DNA from 3 places in the Streptomyces sp. NPDC025784 genome. Region 1 is predicted to be linked to each of the others. Evidence: riboswitches for the same ligand, from Rfam matches in the RefSeq annotation. Region 1 holds a riboswitch; each other region holds the start of a gene.
What was found. Region 1 has a riboswitch for S-adenosylmethionine ahead of ACZ4IF_RS08330 (putative leader peptide). Riboswitches for the same ligand answer to the same signal wherever they lie in the genome.
Positions count from the first base shown of each region.

Region 2: another riboswitch for S-adenosylmethionine. It lies ahead of ACZ4IF_RS00910 (aminotransferase class V-fold PLP-dependent enzyme); the one in region 1 lies ahead of ACZ4IF_RS08330 (putative leader peptide).
Region 3: another riboswitch for S-adenosylmethionine. It lies ahead of thrC (threonine synthase); the one in region 1 lies ahead of ACZ4IF_RS08330 (putative leader peptide).

Region 1 is NZ_JBVHMN010000002.1:515,630-518,896, forward strand. It holds gene ACZ4IF_RS08325 (amino acid ABC transporter permease) at 1-654, opposite strand, end outside; SAM riboswitch class IV at 989-1,097, opposite strand; SAM riboswitch class IV at 1,226-1,371, shown strand; gene ACZ4IF_RS08330 (putative leader peptide) at 1,408-1,473, shown strand; gene ACZ4IF_RS08335 (glutathione S-transferase C-terminal domain-containing protein) at 1,750-2,448, shown strand; gene ACZ4IF_RS08340 (ABC transporter ATP-binding protein) at 2,581-3,267, shown strand, end outside.
Region 2 is NZ_JBVHMN010000001.1:208,207-211,473, forward strand. It holds gene ACZ4IF_RS00905 (Lrp/AsnC family transcriptional regulator) at 1-157, shown strand, start outside; gene ACZ4IF_RS00910 (aminotransferase class V-fold PLP-dependent enzyme) at 219-1,619, opposite strand; SAM riboswitch class IV at 1,792-1,908, opposite strand; gene trpD (anthranilate phosphoribosyltransferase) at 2,003-3,067, opposite strand; gene qcrB (cytochrome bc1 complex cytochrome b subunit) at 3,221-3,267, opposite strand, start outside.
Region 3 is NZ_JBVHMN010000007.1:151,778-155,044, forward strand. It holds gene ACZ4IF_RS18005 (alpha,alpha-trehalose-phosphate synthase (UDP-forming)) at 1-117, opposite strand, end outside; gene ACZ4IF_RS18010 (glucosyl-3-phosphoglycerate synthase) at 226-1,197, opposite strand; SAM riboswitch class I at 1,402-1,560, shown strand; gene thrC (threonine synthase) at 1,578-2,864, shown strand; gene ACZ4IF_RS18020 (MoaD/ThiS family protein) at 2,861-3,136, shown strand.

The sequences.
Region 1 (3,267 bases):
CTGCGGGAGCACGATGCGGGTGAACTGGTAGCTCTTCGGCAGGCCGAGCGCGGCGGACGCCTCGTGCTGCCCCTGGTCGACGGAGAGGATTCCGCCGCGGACGACCTCGGAGGCGTATGCGGCCTCGTTGAGGCTGAGGCCGACGACGGCGACCGCCATGTCGGTGGCGAGCCGCGACTCGTCGAAGCTGACGAAGGCAGGGCCGAACGGGACGCCGAGGCTCAACGTGCGGTACAGGGCACTGAAGTTGTAGAGGAAGATCAGCACGACGATCAGCGGCACGGAGCGGAACAGCCACGTGTACAGCCAGCTCACCGCGCGCAGCACCGGGCTGCCGGAGAGTCTGGCCAGGGCGAGCAGGACCCCGCCGAGCAGCCCCAGCACAGCGCTGAGCGCGGCCACTTCGAGGGTGATGACGAGGCCGTCGAGGATCGTGGGGCGCAGGAACCAGTAGCGGAAGCGGTCCCACTGGTAGAAGGGGTTGGTGGCCAGGCCGTGGACGATCTGGGCGAGAACGACCAGGACGACGGCCGTGCCGATCCAGCGGCCCGGCCTGCGCAGCGGCAGGACCCGCTGGGCCGTGAGCGGTTTCGGCGGGTGGTGGGCGGGCGGTGCCTCGGCGAGAGACACGGCTGCGCCGGAGGGTTCACTCATGAGTGCTCCAGCAAAGAGGGACACCCCGGGGCGGGCGTGCGGACGCGGCGTCGGCGCGGCGCCGTGGGACGGCCGCGGACGACGGACAGCGGGAGGACGCCGGTACCGGGGGCCGGACGGGCAGAGGGCACACCGCTCGGCGGTGCGCGTCAGGGATTCAGAACGCCGTCAGCCTCGACAGCGGGCACAGCCCGGGGCGCTACACAGTGCGCTGTTGACACGGAGCAGGTCGACGCAGCGGTCGGCGCACAGCAGGACGCAGCCGCGGGGCCGCCGTGCGGCCTTCCTCGAAGCTGTGTGCATCGCCGTCTCCATCGCTGTTCCCGCCCGTGGGCGCTCGCGCTTACCGAAGGTCTTCCGGTCCGGTCCTCACCTGGGGCACCCCACCGCGACAGGAGGGTTGCCGGACAGCGAGCCAGGGCTTGTCGCTGACACTCATGACCGATCTGCGGCGTAAGTTAGGCACTTCCGGAAACCGATGTCAACGCCGGGCGGCCAGGATGACCACCTGGTGAGACCGGGTCCACGCCTTCTTGACGGCTTCGGGGAGCCCGCCGACACTGACGGGGACGGTCACGATTGTCAGCGCCTCGTCACTCGGTTCTTCCGTGCGACGCGGTGATCGGCCCCGGCCCGCTGACAGGCAACCCTTCCACCGCGACGGGGTGCCCCGGGTGACGACCGGGTCCCGCCGACGCGGTGGGGCAAGCGTGGTCGCGCAGGAGCGCGGACCCTGGAGCGGGACCGGTGGGAATGCCCAGGAACGACCTGACGAGACGCCTGCACATCGATCTGCTGCGGGTCTCCAGCGCCTACTAGACCGGCCGCCTCGAACCGGTACGCAAGCGCAGTCACTCCGTTCCTCCACGGCCGCTGCCCATGGGCGGGGCCGGGACCTCGTCGTTCCCAGGGAGAGTCATGCCCAAGACATCGTCGCGCGCTTCGGATTCAGGGACCTCCAGCACATGCGGCGGCGGCACGGCCGACGCACGCACCTCCATCCCCGGTGCCCCGGCGGCCTGTTGCCCGCTCCCCGGCGATCCGGGCCCGGCCGTGTCCCTGCCCGGCCTCCGTCCCCGGGGCGGGGCACCGTCCGTGCCGGCCCGTGCGCCGCGCATCCGCAGCCGCATCGGAGTGGGGGCCGCCGGGGGCTTCTACCCGGCGCCCCACCGCTACGAGTTGTACCTGTCGCAGGGCTGCCCGCGCTCGCTGCGGCTGTCCGTGACCCTGCGGCTGCTGGGCCTGCAGGACTCGGTGGCGACCACGGTCCTGGCGGATCGAGCCGCGACACCCGAGGCGTTCACCGCGCTGCGCCGCGCCTACGAGGCCACCTGGCACCACTACGAGGGTCCGCTGACCGCCCCCACGCTGGGCGACCGCTGGAGCGGACGTGTCGTCAGCAATCACACCCCGGACATCCTGCGCGATCTCGCGGGCCTCCCGGGCGGGGGCGACGCCGCCCACGTCACCACGCTGCGCCCGGCCGCGCTGGCCGCGGACATCGACGCGCTGTCCCGGCTCCTCGACCGTGACGTCACGCCGGTCGCGTCGGCGGACGTCCTGTCCACGGCGCTGGAGCCGCTGGACCGCCAACTGGCCGCGCATCCTTATGTACTGGGCCGTCGTCTGACCGCCGCGGACGTGGATCTGTGGGCGGCGCTCACCCAGACCGGCGCGGCCGGCGTCCTGGCCCGGCACCCGCGACTCGACGCCTATGCGCGCCGTCTCGGCGAGCATCCCGCCTTCCGGGGTGCCCGGTGCCAGCTCACCCCGCGATCCCGGCGCGACGGGTGACCAGACCCGTCCCGTCCAGCGAATCCTTCACCTGCGGCAATCGCGATCGAACATCAACTGACTAGACTACGCACCCTCGTGCACGCGATCGCGCCACGTACGAGCAAAGCCGTTCCCGAAGGGTTCCGACTCTTGATAGCCATCGAAGATGTCAGCAAGCGGTACGCCGACGGCACGGTGGCCGTCGACCGCCTCTCCCTCCAGATACCGGACCACTCCATCACCGTTCTCGTCGGACCCTCGGGCTGCGGCAAGACCACCACGTTGCGCATGATCAACCGCATGGTCGAACCCAGCAGCGGAACGATCCGGGTCAACGGCGAGGACATCCGCAGCCGGCCCGTCAACGCGCTGCGCCGGTCCATGGGTTACGTCATCCAGAACGCCGGGCTCTTCCAGCACCGCACGATCCTGGACAACATCGCCACGGTGCCGCGGCTCCTCGGCTGGTCCAAGGAGCGCGCCCGCGCCCGCGCGGCCGAACTCATGGAGCGGGTCGGCCTCGACCCGGGCATGGCCCGCCGCTATCCCTATCAGCTCTCCGGCGGCCAGCAGCAGCGCGTCGGCGTCGCCCGCGCGCTGGCCTCCGACCCGCCGGTCCTGCTCATGGACGAGCCGTTCTCCGCGGTCGACCCGGTCGTCCGGCGCGGTCTCCAGGAGGAGTTGCTCCGCATCCAGGAGGAACTCGGCAAGGCCATCGTGTTCGTCACCCACGACATGGACGAGGCGATCACCGTCGGGGACCGCGTCGCCGTGATGCGCACCGGGGGCAGGCTCGCCCAGTTCGCCTCGCCCGACGAGCTGCTCTCGTCGCCCGCC
Region 2 (3,267 bases), on a different contig from region 1:
GATGGTCCGGGTGCAGGCCCACGACGACCTGGCGGACGTCATCCCCGGCAAGATCAGCAAGATTCCGGGCGTCGAGGCCACGGACACGCACGTAGCGTTCCGCACCTACTCCCAGCACGACCTGGAGGCGGCGTTCGCGATCGGGCTCGACTCCTGATCGTGTGACCGCAGCACGAAGGGCCGCCCGGTCGCCGGGCGGCCCTTGACGAGAACCCCGCTCAGACCGCGGGCACGCAGCGGCCGTCCTCCGTGCGGTACCGCCACTTCGCGCCGTCCCGCACGAGTTCCTTCACCGCGGTGACGAAGCGCTCGACGTGCTCGTCGGGGGTACCCGCGCCGAAGCTGACGCGGATCGCGTTGAGGGACTTCTCGCCGGGCGCGGCCTCCGGGGCCCCGCACTCCCCCTGGGTCTGCGGGTCGCTGCCGAGCAGGGTCCTGACCAGCGGATGGGCGCAGAAGAGGCCGTCGCGGACACCGATGCCGTACTCGGCGGAGAGCGCCGCGGCGAAGTGCGAGCTGTTCCAGCCCTCGACGACGAAGGAGATCACACCGACGCGCGCGGCGTCGTCGCCGAAGAGCGACAGCACCCGCACCTCGGGCACGTCGGCGAGACCGGCGCGGACCGTGTCGATCAGGTGCCGCTCGCGGGCGACCAGCGTGTCGAAGCCGGCCTCGGTCAGTGCCCTGCACGCGGACGCGATCGCGTAGGCGCCGATGACGTTCGGCGAACCGGCCTCGTGCCGCGCGGCGGTGTCGTGCCACTCCACGTCCACACCGCCGTCCTCGCGCCGTGACACCTTGCGGCTCGCGCCGCCGCCCGCCAGGTACGGGTCGGCCTCCCGCAGCCAGTCGGCGCGGCCCGCGAGGACGCCGGCGCCGAAGGGTGCGTACAGCTTGTGCCCGGAGAAGGCGACCCAGTCGACGTCGAGGTCCCGCACCGACACCGGGTGGTGCGGGGCCAGCTGCGCGGCGTCCAGCACGATGCGCGCGCCGTGGGCGTGCGCGACGGCGGACAGTTCGCGCACCGGCCAGAGTTCGCCGGTGACGTTCGAGGCGCCGGTGACGCAGACCAGGGCCGGGCCATAGGGGCCTCCCCTGCTCGAGCGCAGCCGAGAGCTTGGGGAAGGCTCCCGGTCGGCGAGGGCCCGCTCCAGCGTCGCGACCGCCTGCTCGGGGGTGCGCGGGGCGTTCAGGTACGTCACCTGCGCGTCCCGCCAGGGCAGCAGCGAGGCGTGGTGCTCGGTCTCGAAGACGAAGACCTGGCAGTCGGCCGGAAGGGTGGCGGCCAGCAGGTTGAGCGAGTCGGTGGTGGAGCGCGTGAAGACGAGCTGGTCGTCGGAGCGGCAGTCGAGGAATTCGGCGACGGTCCGGCGGGCGTTCTCGAACAGGTCGGTGGACAGCTGCGAGAGGTAGCCGGCCCCGCGGTGCACGCTTCCGTAGTACGGGGCGTACGCGGCGACGTCGTCCCACACCCGCTGGAGGGCCGGGGCGCTGGCGGCGTAGTCGAGCGCGGCGTAGGTGACCTCGCCGCCCGTCACGAGCGGGACGGTGACATCTCGCCCGAGAACGGCCAGAGGGGCACAAACGGACTGGTCGGCGGCAACGGTGGTGACAGACATGGCGAGCTCCTGTGAGAGGCAGGCGGAATCACCGCGCGGCCGGTGCACGGAGGTACGGCTCGACGCGGGAAAAAGGTGAAAGGGGTACGCGGAGGCGGGGCTCGACGCCCTATCGCATTCGCTTGCTCACAGAAGGCTCCCTCGAACGACCAGGACCCCTGGTGACACGAGGGGTCCGCGCTTGCCGTAGACCTCGCTGCCTACGGCCTGGTCTTCACCCGGGGCACCCCGCCACGGACGGAGGGTTGCCGGACAGCCGGCCGGGGCCTGATGGCTGTCGCTCATGACCTGGTACAGCATCTTGCCAGAAGATCTTCGACGTGCAAGGCGCAGTCCAGGATCCGGACTGCGCCCTGTGTCACGTCGGGTACGGACGGCGGCGGTCAGGCGTTGCTGACCCGCACCCACCGGTCGAGGGCCTGCTTCGCGGCCCCCGAGTCGATCGACTCGGCCGCCAGCGCCATGGCGGCACGGATCTGCTCCGTCAGCGGCGCGTCGCCCGGCGAGAGCGCCACCAGCGCCGCCGCCGAGTTCAGCAGGACCGCGTCCCGCACGGGACCGTGCTCGCCGTTCAGCAGCCGTCGTGCGACGTCCGCGTTGTACGAGGCGTCGGCGCCACGCAGGGCCTCCACCGGGACGAGCTCGATCCCGACGTCGCGCGGGTCGAAGCGCTCCTCGGTCACCTTGCCGTCGCGCACGACCCAGACGCGCGACGTCGACGTCGTGGTCAGCTCGTCGAGCCCGTCGTCACCGCGGAAGACCAGCGAGGAGTTGCCCCGCTCGGCGAAGACACCGGCCACGATGGGCGCCATGCGCGGGTCCGCCACACCGACGGCCTGGGCCTTCACCCGTGCCGGGTTGGTCAGCGGGCCGAGGATGTTGAACGTCGTCCGGATCCCCAGCTGGCCGCGCGCGGCGGCCACGTGACGCAGCGCCGGATGGAACTTCACGGCGAAGCACAGGGTGATCCCGGCCTCCTCGGCCACCTCGGCGACCCGCTTCGGTGTCAGTTCCAGATTGACGCCGAGCTTCTCCAGGACGTCCGAGGCGCCCGAGGCCGACGACGCGGCCCGGTTGCCGTGCTTGACGACCTTGGCGCCGGTCCCGGCGACCACGATCGCGGACATCGTGGAGATGTTCACCGTCTTCGCGCCGTCGCCGCCCGTCCCGACGATGTCCACCGCCGGGCCCGGCACCTCGATCACGTTGGCGTGCTCGTACATCGTCCGGACGAGTCCGGAGATCTCCTCGACCGTCTCGCCCTTGGCGCGCAGCGCCACCGCGAAGCCGGCGATCTGCGCGTCCGTCGCCTCGCCGCGCATGATGCGGTCCATCGCCCACGCCGTGTCGTCGGCGCTCTGGTCACGGCCGTCGAGCAGGCCGTTCAGTACCTCGGGCCAGGAACGGCCCGCCGCGATGTCGCCTCCAGCGGGGGTCACAGCACTCATATGCCGCTCCTGGGTTCGTAGACACGTACAAAAGGCGGGTACGCACGCACGTACCGGCAGGCTCCACCCTATCCAGCCCGGAGGACGGCAAAGAGCCCCGTCCATGCAATGGACGGGGCTCCAGCCGTGGCGATCAGCAGGATCGGCAGGTGATCAGTGGTGGCCGTGGCCGCTCGTGATCTCCTTGTACTCCTCGACCG
Region 3 (3,267 bases), on a different contig from region 1:
GCCTCCCCGCCTGGCGTGCAGCGAACCGTCCTCGCGCACCTCGTACGAGACCGGGCCGCGGTTGGACGCGACGAGAATGCGGTGGGCAGCGCCCTGCGCAGAAGCCGTGGAAGCCATACGCCTCAACCTAGCCCGGCCCGGAAACGCTCAAACGTACGGACGACGGTACGAACAGGCCGTATACGACCGGCGGAGTCGGTCACTCCGTGTTTTCGCAGACCGGGGCTATGCCACTTTGCGTGACTGGTATTCGGCGATGTCCGCCATCGGTGGCCGCTCCTCCGTGTCGACGGAGTAGGTGCGCGGCTCGAAGCCGTCCTCGCCCCGCTCGAACTGGGTGAGGGCCGGGCGGACCAGGTGCCCGCGGGCCAGCCGGAGCTGTGCGGTGCGGTAGATGGCGGCGGCCATCCGGCCGAGCGCCTGGCCGTCCTGGTGGCGGTGCTTGCGGACGCCGACGTCGACCTGGGCGAGGGCGTCCAGACCCACCAGGTGCAGCGCGTCGACGAGCATGCCCAGTTCGACGCCGTACCCGACGGGGAACGGCAGCTGTTCGAGCAGGGAGCGGCGGGCCGCGTACTCGCCGCCCAGCGGCTGGACGAAGCCCGCGAGCTGCGGCCAGTGCATGTTGAGCAGGGGACGGGCCATGAGTTCGGTGACACGGCCGCCCTGGCCGGCCGCCGTCGCGCCGGACGCGGAACCGTCGGACACGGTCAGCGGCCGGTCGTACATCGCCTTGACGAGGTCCACACCCGGTTCGGTGAGCAGCGGGCCGACGATCCCGGTGACGAAGTCCGAGGAGAACTCCTTCAGATCGGCGTCGATGAAGCAGATGATGTCCCCGCTCGTCACGAGCAGCGACCGCCACAGCACCTCGCCCTTGCCGGGCACGGCCGGGATGCGCGGCAGGATGTCGTCGCGGTGCACGACCCGCGCGCCCGCGGCGGCGGCGACCTCGGAGGTGCGGTCCGTGGAGCCGGAGTCGACGACGACGATCTCGTCGACGAGGGGGACCTGTTCCATCAGGTCGTGGCGGATGATCGCGACGATGTCGCCGACCGTCTCCTCCTCGTCGAGGGCGGGCAGGACCACGCTGACCGTCGAACCGGTGGCGCGTTTCGCGGCCATGAGCTTGTGGAGCGGGCGATCGGACACGGACCAGGAGCGTGTGCCCAGCCAGCGCTCAACTTCTTCCAGCACAGTCTGCGGCTCCTCACTGTTTGATCACATGCTCTCATCGGCATGCCCGCCGTGGCAGCGGCTGATCGGCTAGGGCCGTCTCGCGGTTCGGACGACAGGTTCAACTGTCCTGGCCGTCGGTTACAGTCTTGAACAACGCGGGTGACCATCGCATGTCCTGGATCGTCGGCGCGTAAGCAGTTCAATAGTCAAACAATCAAATACCGCTCATCCAGAGGGGCAGAGGGATACGGCCCGATGAAGCCCCGGCAACCCTCCAGCCGGTCTCGTACCGATCGACGTCTCGATCGCACCGCGAGGCTCCCGGCTTGGGAAGGTGCCAAATCCGTCTCACGGCGAGATGCGTCGTGAGGAAGATGAGGAGAAAGGGCCTCGCCTCCATGGCTGCGCAGACAGTTGCAACCACCACGAACTCCGTCGACCTCGGTCCCGCCGCCGCCCTCTCGTGCCGGGAGTGCGGCCACCGCGTGCCCCTCGGCCCGGTCTTCGCCTGCGAGGAGTGTTTCGGCCCGCTGGAGATCGCGTACGACTACTCGGCCTACGACACCGAGGAACTCCGCAAGCGCATCGAAGCGGGCCCCGCGAACATCTGGCGCTACGCCCCCCTGCTGCCCGTCCCCGCGGACGTCGCCGAGAAGCCGAACATCAACCCCGGCTGGACCAAGCTCGTCAAGGCCGACAACCTCGCCCGCGAACTGGGCGTGACCGGCGGCCTCTACGTGAAGGACGACTCCGGCAACCCGACGCACTCCTTCAAGGACCGCGTCGTCGCGCAGGCCCTGGAGGCCGCCCGCGCCTTCGGCTTCACCACGCTGTCCTGCTCCTCCACCGGCAACCTCGCCGGCGCCGTCGGCGCCGCCGCGGCCCGTGCCGGCTTCCGCTCCTGCGTGTTCATCCCGCACGACCTGGAGCAGGGCAAGGTCGTCATGGCCGCGGTCTACGGCGGCGAACTCGTCGGCATCCAGGGCAACTACGACGACGTGAACCGCTTCTGCTCCGAGCTGATCGGCGACCCGGCCGGCGAGGGCTGGGGCTTCGTCAACGTCAACCTGCGCCCGTACTACGCGGAGGGCTCCAAGACCCTCGCGTTCGAGATCTGCGAGCAGCTCGGCTGGAAGCTCCCGGACCAGCTGGTCGTCCCGATCGCCTCCGGCTCCCAGCTCACGAAGATCGACAAGGGTCTCCAGGAGCTGATCAAGCTCGGCCTCGTCGAGGACAAGCCGTACAAGATCTTCGGCGCCCAGGCCGAGGGCTGCTCGCCGGTCTCCGTCGCCTACAAGGCCGGGCAGGACGTCGTCCGCCCGCAGAAGCCGGACACCATCGCCAAGTCGCTGGCCATCGGCAACCCGGCCGACGGCCCGTACGTGCTCGACATCGCGCGGCGCACCGGCGGTGCCGTGGAGGACGTGAACGACGAGCAGATCGTCGACGCGATCAAGCTGCTGGCGCGCACCGAGGGCATCTTCGCGGAGACGGCCGGTGGTGTGACCGTCGGCGTCACCCGCAAGCTGATCGAGAACGGTCTGCTCGACCCGGCCCTGACCACGGTCGTGCTGAACACCGGCGACGGCCTCAAGACCCTGGACGCGGTGGCCTCGGACACCGGCCTGACCGCGACCATCCGCCCGAACCTGGACTCCTTCCGAGAGGCTGGCCTCGCATCATGAGCGTCAACGTCCGCATCCCCACCATCCTGCGTACCTACACCGGCGGCCTGGCCGAGGTGAGCGCCGAGGGCGCGACCCTCGCCGAGGTCATCGCCGACCTGGAGAACAACCACACGGGCATCTCCGCGCGGGTCCTGGACGACCAGGGCAAGCTGCGCCGCTTCGTCAACGTCTATGTCAACGACGACGACGTGCGGTTCGAGCAGGGTCTCGAGACGGCGACGCCGGACGGTGCGGGCGTCTCGATCATCCCGGCCGTCGCCGGAGGCTGACGCCCGGGCGGTGACGTGCCGGCGGCCGGGCGCGAGTCCCGCGGACTGCCGTCACCGAGAGTGAGATCGTTACCGAGGGTAATGCCCATCACCGAGAGTTCATCGAATTGCCCCCTCCGTGAGAGAAACGG